Linked DNA regions of Candidatus Chlorohelix allophototropha. The main gene of each other region encodes a partner of the protein of the gene in region 2 in a complex. Links are inferred from orthologs where the notes say so. Each region holds a gene or a part of one and is shown on either strand. Other genes may lie near its edges.

Evidence for each region. The genes of interacting proteins can lie anywhere in the genome.
Region 1: the proteins of OZ401_RS11390 (region 2) and smc are in contact, whole or in part, in a crystal structure (PDB 3ZGX), measured with the Bacillus subtilis proteins. The link is inferred for Candidatus Chlorohelix allophototropha from one-to-one orthologs.

Annotation. Positions count from the first base shown.
Region 1 is NZ_CP128399.1:1,683,721-1,688,062, forward strand. What follows is about bases 8-4,278. They hold smc (chromosome segregation protein SMC), read right to left. Parts: upstream 3,886-4,278; coding sequence 208-3,885; downstream 8-207. Other genes in these bases: OZ401_RS07260 (dihydrofolate reductase family protein), read right to left, coding at 8-60; OZ401_RS07270 (acyl-CoA dehydrogenase family protein), read left to right, coding at 4,230-4,278. Also shown: more of OZ401_RS07260, read right to left, coding at 1-7; more of OZ401_RS07270, read left to right, coding at 4,279-4,342. UniProt on the Bacillus subtilis protein: Required for chromosome condensation and partitioning.
Region 2 is NZ_CP128399.1:2,590,802-2,593,708, forward strand. The notes cover bases 72-2,907. They hold OZ401_RS11390 (segregation and condensation protein A), read right to left. Parts: upstream 1,998-2,907; coding sequence 1,146-1,997; downstream 72-1,145. Other genes in these bases: OZ401_RS11385 ([LysW]-lysine hydrolase), read right to left, coding at 72-1,149; OZ401_RS11395 (hypothetical protein), read right to left, coding at 2,016-2,531; OZ401_RS11400 (site-2 protease family protein), read right to left, coding at 2,543-2,907. Outside these bases: more of OZ401_RS11385, read right to left, coding at 40-71. UniProt on the Bacillus subtilis protein: Participates in chromosomal partition during cell division. May act via the formation of a condensin-like complex containing Smc and ScpB that pull DNA away from mid-cell into both cell halves.

The sequences.
Region 1 (4,342 bases), 910 kb from region 2 along the record:
GTCGGGCGCTTCCATGACTCCATCCAGTGTTAGGAACTCGGATACAACTACTTTTCTCATTTTATTTTTTACTCCCTGTTCAATTCAAAATAGAAAACCCTGCATTAATAACTGTTTTTATCAAATTACTTCCGGCTTTGCAAAAAAACATACAAAGCTGCTAGCAGGAGCGATTTTAAACCGCTCCGCCGGGCTTTGTATTTTACCCTAATTTTTACTAATAAGGGAGGGGTCAGTCGTTGTTTCGGCGCTGCGTAGAGATTTATCGTATTTCTGGCGGAACTTTGAGACTTCATCTATCCTGAGCGAGATTGTTTTGGAGACGCTATCCGAACCCATTGAGATTCCGTAAATTGTGCGTGCCGCTTCGATAGTACCTCGGTTGTGCGTGACTACAATAAATTGGGTGCGTGCTGCCAGAACCTTTAGGGTTTCACAGAAGCGTCGCACATTTGCCTCGTCCAAAGCCGCATCCACCTCATCGAGAATACAGAAAGGTGTAGGGTTTACTTCCAGTAAGGCAAAAAGCAAGGCAACCGCCGTTAAAGCGCGTTCACCCCCGCTCAGTAATACCAGATTTTGCTGTTTTTTACCGGGAGGCTGTGCCACAATTTCTATGCCTGTATCCGCTAGATTATCCGGTGTGGTTAGAAAGAGCTTGGCGCTACCTCCGTTAAAAAGCTGTGCGAAATATTTGCTGAAAGCTTCGGCAACCTTTGTAAAGGTTTCGGAGAAACGTAGTTGGGTAAGCTGATTTAGTTCTTTTATCAGTTCGCGCAGAGAGCGGGTAGCTTCTTCTAAATCCTCAAGCTGGCGGCTTAGGAAGCTGTGACGTGTGCTGGTTTCGTTATATTCCTGCATCGCCAGCGGATTGACTACCCCGATTCGGCGCAAGCGCACACGGCTTTGTTCAATGCGCTCATGTAACTGACGCGCTTCATCCTCGCCTAATTCTAGCAACTCTATCCAATCTGCCGGATTAACCTGTGCCTGTTCGCCCTGCTCGCCCACCATTGATGGGGCGAGATCGGCGTTAGCTTGTACTTGCAAAGTTTCAAGCTCGGCTTCAAGTCGTTGCACTTCCAGCGTAGCCCTACTATGCGATGCTTCAAGTTGTAGCATATGGGTACTCATCTCGCGCCAACGCTTATCGCTTTGTACCTGCTCTAGTTCTAGCGCTTCTAGCTGCCGCTCGTATGGCGCAATTTCGGCGCGTAGGGCTTCCAGTTGTTCGCTTAACTTCGCTAGTTCCCCTTGGGCTGTTTCGAGAGAGTGTTGTAAAGCGTTGTTCTGGTTTTCAAGTTCTTTTATCTGCTCTTCACGCGCTTTTACCTGCCCAATAACCCTATCTCGTTCGGTGCGGGCGAATTGGAGGTTTGACTCGGCGCTCTTGATACGTTGCTCGAAAAGGGCGTTAGCGGTACGCAAAGCGGTTAACTTATCGCGCTCTTTCTGCTCGGCTTCTTTGGCAGAATGCAAAGATTTTTCAAGACTCGCCACTTCTGCCTGTGTTTGTTCGCGTTGTTTGAGCGCGGTTTCTTTTCCGGTATTAATGGTGGTTTCCTGCTCGTCCAGTACGGCGCTTTCTCTTGCCAGATTTTGGCTGGTTTCTTCCCGCACCTTCAACTCGTGCGCTAATCTCTCCGCTTGCCCTGACAGGTTGCTCAACTTCCCCTGCGCTTTCTGGAGGGTGTCGTTCATTTGACGGGTTTCGCGCTCGGTATTGGCAATTTGCTGTTTGCGGGTGGACAATTGCACCTGTAATTTCGAAAGCTCTTGTGCGCCTTCAGCAATTTGTTTTTCAAGGGCGGCAAGTTTGACGGGTAACTCGCGCAACTCGCGCTCGCGCATAAGCATGCCGCTCTCTGCCCGTTCCCTGCCAAGCGTACCACCTGTAACTGCGCCGCCTCCGCGTACCGTTTCGCCACCAAGCGTAACTGCATTCCAGCCTATCGGTAAATCGGGCAGGATGCGGCGTGCAACCTTTAAATCATCTACCACCAGCCACCGCCCTAGTAGCTGTTCATAGACCGAACGATATTTTTCGGCGAAGCGAATCAGTCCGGTGGCAAGTCCGCGCACCCCTTCGGTTCTGAAAATTCTATCTTCGAGCCGACCCGAATTTTGGGATTTGAGACTATCGAGCGGTAAGAAAGTAGCGCGCCCCTGTCCGCCTTCTTTCAGGAAACGGATTGCATCCTCTGCATCTGCCCAACGGTCTACCACGATGTCCTGTAGATGCCCCCCTAATGCGGTTTCAATCGCCAGTTCCAATTCAACCGGAGCTTCTAGCAAATTTGCCGCCAAGCCCAATATTCCCCCCAATGGGTTTTTATTCCGCTTTGTCGCTTGCATCACCGCTTTAACGCCGCTATGCAATCCGGCAAAGCTGTTTTGTAAATCCTGCAATAGATTCAGGCGACTGCGGGTTGAGTCAAGATTGTTGCGTAAATCTTGCGCTTGTCGTTCTTTTAAGCGAATCGCTTCGGTGGTGGAGTTTAGCTCAACCTCTTCGCTTTTTCGCCGAACTGTTAGCGCGTTTACTTCTTTTTCAAAAGCGTTAAGCGAATTTCGGGCAACATCTATTTCCTGCTGTAATTCTTTCTGGCGTGCCAGCGTGTTATCCCGCACCTCGTAATAATGAGCTTGTTGCCGTGCCAGTTCTTCACGCCGTTTGACCTGTTGTGCCGTCTGTTGTTGGAGGCTGTCCAGACGGTTGAGAATCTTTAAAACTTCGTCTCTTTTTTGCGCCCATGCGGTTTCAATACGGCTGGTTCCAAGCGTTTTTTCTTTCAACGCTGTTTCTTGTGTTGCTACTTTGGTATCTGCTTCGCTTATTTCGCTTTTAACCGCTTTGAACTCAAGTTCCAGATTAGCATAGCGGCGAGTGTTTTCTTCAGCCAGCATTCGCAAGCTAACCAGTTCCTGTTGGTGTGAATCGCGCTGGCGACTCAAGCCGTTTAGCTTTTCGCGCTCTACCGCCACCTGTTGCTGAAGTTGCTGGGCGCGTGTGTGGAGTGTACTGCTATCTTGATGTAAGCCCGCAAGCTTAACCCGCAATTCATTTTGCCGAGTGCGGGCGGCGTTGCTTTGTAGCTTAAGCGACTCCATATCGAGGTTACACTTTTCAAGCTCGCTTTGGGCTTGCTGCTCGGTTCGTTTTGCGGCTACCAACGTTCGATTTGTACCACGCCAACGATACCCATACCAGCGTCGGAATAAGGTTTGAAGTTCTTCCTGAAGAGCGTAATATTCTTCGGCAAGACGGGCATGCTTTTCCATGCCTTTCATACGCGGCCCGATTTCTGCCAATAGGTCAGAAATGCGTCGCATGTTCTCCTGAGTTTTGTTCAAGCGTTCTTCGGCTTCAATGCGGCGAGTGTTATAATGTCCGATTGCGGCGGCATCTTCAAAAAGGCTACGGCGCTCTTCGGGTTTCTGGCTCAGGGCAGCATCTACCATACCCTGCGTGATGACGGTATAGTTCGAGGAAATCTGATTTACCACTTCATGTATATCTTTAAGGCGCACCCGCGCTTTGTTGATGTAATATTCGTTCTCGCCGGTGCGGTAAGCGCGTCGGGTGATGATGACTTCGCTGAAATCAATCGGCAACTTGCGTTCGGTATTATCGAAGGTAATAGAGGCTTCGGCAAAACCCATTCCGGGTCTGCCGCTACTGCCCGCGAAAATCACATCTTCGGTTTTTTTGCCCCGCATGAGGCTATAACGCTGTTCCCCTAGAACCCAGCGCACCGCATCTGCAATATTACTTTTCCCGCTTCCGTTGGGACCTACTATGGCGGTGATACCGCTGTCGTAAAAAAACTCGGTTTTATTGGCAAAGGTTTTGAAGCCGTGTAATTGAAGCTTTTTTAAGTACATGGATTACATCTTTCGCTAAAAAGTAGTCTGCTTGTCGGGTGGTTAGACACTTTTCGCGCTTACGCTTTGCGCGTTAGCCGATATTTTACCATGAATCGGCGATATGGTTTTAAGGGTACTGCGTTTTAGCGTATAATGTTTCTTGCTTCCCTTTCTTTAATCTATACGTGGTAATGACTTGCGCTATTCCTCTACACCCTCAATTTTGGCTTTGTTTTGCTAAAGGGGCATGGATTATTTACACATAATTGTGGTAATAGTAGAAGTATGTTGCTGAATTCACCTCAGAAACCAGTTGGGTTATATAAAATAAGCTTGTGAATTTTTGTTGACAGGAGAATGCTATGGATTTTGGATTCAGCCAAAAATCATTAGATTTACAAGAACGCCTGAAAGCGTTCATGAATAAATATGTGTATCCAAACGAAAAAATCCATCATGAGCAAATTAAAGCTTC
Region 2 (2,907 bases):
TTTAGTGTGGTGGGCATTTTTCTAATGCCCGGCAATTTCCTATAATTCCAGCAACATGCGGGTGATGATATTAGCGCCCTTCTCTAAGTCGCTAAGGCTGGCATGCTCATTCGGGGTATGGTCGAGGCTGCTATCGCCCGGTCCGTATGCAAGGATAGGGCATTGCCAAATGGGAGCAAGCACGTTCATATCGCTGGTTCCCGTTTTATAACGAAACTTCGGTTGTCCACCTTCACCACGAATTGCGGATAAGAAAGCTCTTACCAGCGGGTTATTTTTCTCGCTACGCACCGGCGTTTCCTCGCCGCTTAGCTCAAGTACCGCATCACCTCGCCAAGCATCTAGCAAGGTTTTAAATTCTTGTATGGAAAAACCCACCGGAATCCGAAATCCAATATATAGATGTGCTACTTCCTGAAACCCGTTAGCTTGGCTGTTAAAATTGCGTAGGGAAGGTTGCAAAGTTTCGAAAATACTTTTACCCGCGTTTAACTCGGTTGCATATGCCTTGATTTTATTCCAGAAATCCACCGCCTCCTCGCACGCGCTAGGACCATCGGCGGCAGTATGTTTGGTGTCACGGCTTAAAGTATAATCTAGCAGCAAACGTCCTTTGTAACCCAACGTGATATTAGACCAACCACTAGGCTCACCGATTACACAAAATTCCGGGCGATAGCGGTTTGCGGCATAACGCGCCCCCTTACTGCTGGCGGCTTCTTCTTCCACTGCTCCCACCAATACGATGCGTTTTCCATCGGCAGATAATTGCGCTTGCTGACGCACCAACGCGGCAGTACCTAGGGTGAAAGCCGCAAAAGGACCTTTAGCATCAACCGAACCGCGCCCGTAAATAGTATCGCCATCTTCCATAAGCTGAACCGGAATAAAACCCGGTACAGTATCGATATGCCCTAACAGCACTAAAGTTTTAGTAGCTTGCTCCTCTGTTGCACCGATTTCGCCTACCGCATTCCCGGCTTCATCTACATAGGCTTCTCGAAAGCCCCACTCTTGCATCTTGCGCACCAAAAACTCGGCAACAGCACGTTCCTGATAGCTAGGGCTGTAAATTTCGAGCATTTCCTGAAAAAAAGCCACTCGTTCCTCACTGGATATCGGTTGCGGTAAAGTAGTAGGATCGGTCATTCTACGTCCTTCATTGAAGTAATGTATATCTCACCAAAAAGTTCGTCTTGCTGTGCTACTACGGCATGCCTTCGCAGTAGTTCTAGCAATGCCATAAAGGTAACTATAATCTCAAGCTCAAGCCGAGTTTCGGCGCTACGAGACTCAAACAAACTGCTAAAAGCAAGTTGTTTTTCATCTTTTAACCGGGCTTCAACTAACTCAATACGTTCTTCTATTTTAACGCTGCGCCCCAATTGTTCCTGATTCACTGCCAATGGCAATTTTAACTGTTCCCTTTGCTGAGCAGCCAATCTGCGTTTTACCAGCGCCAGTAAATCTTGCAGTTTTACGCCATGTAAAGCAAGCCCGCTCTTACCATGCCCCATTTTTTTCAGCGCTGCGTTTAATTGTTCTAGTTGTAATTCAGTAGGTCCGCTACGTTGGCTGCTATAAGCCCGATAGCCTGATTCGTGGCGTTGTTGCAGAAATCGTGCCGCCTCTTTTATGCGCTTATATTCGCGCAACTGGGCGATCAGTTCCTGAGCATCGGTTGTGCTTTCTTCCGGTTCCCCCAGACGAGCGGGTGGAGCAGGTAATAGCGCAGCGCTTTTTATCAGAAGTAATTTGGCAGATATAACCAGAAATTCTGAAAGTTCGGCAGGATTGATTTCGGTTAGCTGGTCTATATAAGCGGTATATTCTTCGGCAATATTTGCCAAGGAGATTTCTGTAATGGGCAATTCGTTACGCTCAATCAACTGCAATAACAAATCCAACGGACCCTCAAAATCAAAGCCCGGTAAGCGCACCTGATAGCGATATACCGTCATCCCAAATACATTTTTCTGGCGAGTTTGTTTTTCCATTAGCTTTCAGCTATCAAGTTAGTTTGCATCGTCTGCCCCTTTCAACGCAGTAAAAGCCGGGTCATTATCAGGAACACGCCCTGCTATAAGCGCAACCACACGCGGTAAACTACCCACCGCTTCTGCCAATTCTGCGCTACGTTGTTCGTGGCGAGCTTGTAACCAGAATACATAAAGCCAACTGCTTGGATCAGGCTTTGCCACTTTATATAGTAGGGGCTTACCACCGATTTTCTTTAGCGCCACCACCAGAATTTTATCCCACAGGCTAATGTATCTGCCCGAAAGGGGGTCGCGTTTGCCTAAATCATGCAACAAGGCTGCTTGTAGTAAGGCTGTATCTGTCTGATGCCCTTCTTCCCAAAGCATACGACAAACTCTATAAGCATGATGCTGCTCGTAAAGAGGCAAAGCAAAAAATAACGTGGCTTGCTTCTCACTCAATATTTGGTGTACAAATTCGGACTCAGCCTGATTAAAAGGGCGCGCCCGGAGTGCCATTAGCAATTGCTTACAACGGTAACGAACATCCATCTTTGAATCTACTATCCTAATGGTATTCCAAATAATCCGCATACCGCCCGTACTATTGGATTAATAATAAAATCGAAAATTGGGTTGCCGCCTCTGGAACTAAATATACCGAATAAAAAAGGAATGAACAGGACAACAATTACCAGTATGAGTGTGCCGTAAGTTTCATAGCTTTGCAATTTCACATCCCATTGAGCCGGAAGTAAGCCCTTGATGAAATAATAGCCGTCTAAAGGTGGGATTGGAAGCAGATCAAAAGCAAACAGAAGAAAATTTACCAGCACCAAGCCGGACAGAAAGTTTGCCAGCAAATCAGTGCTTTTAGCATTTCGGATATAAGGGCTTGCCGCCAGCCAAATTAGCCAACCAAGCAGCA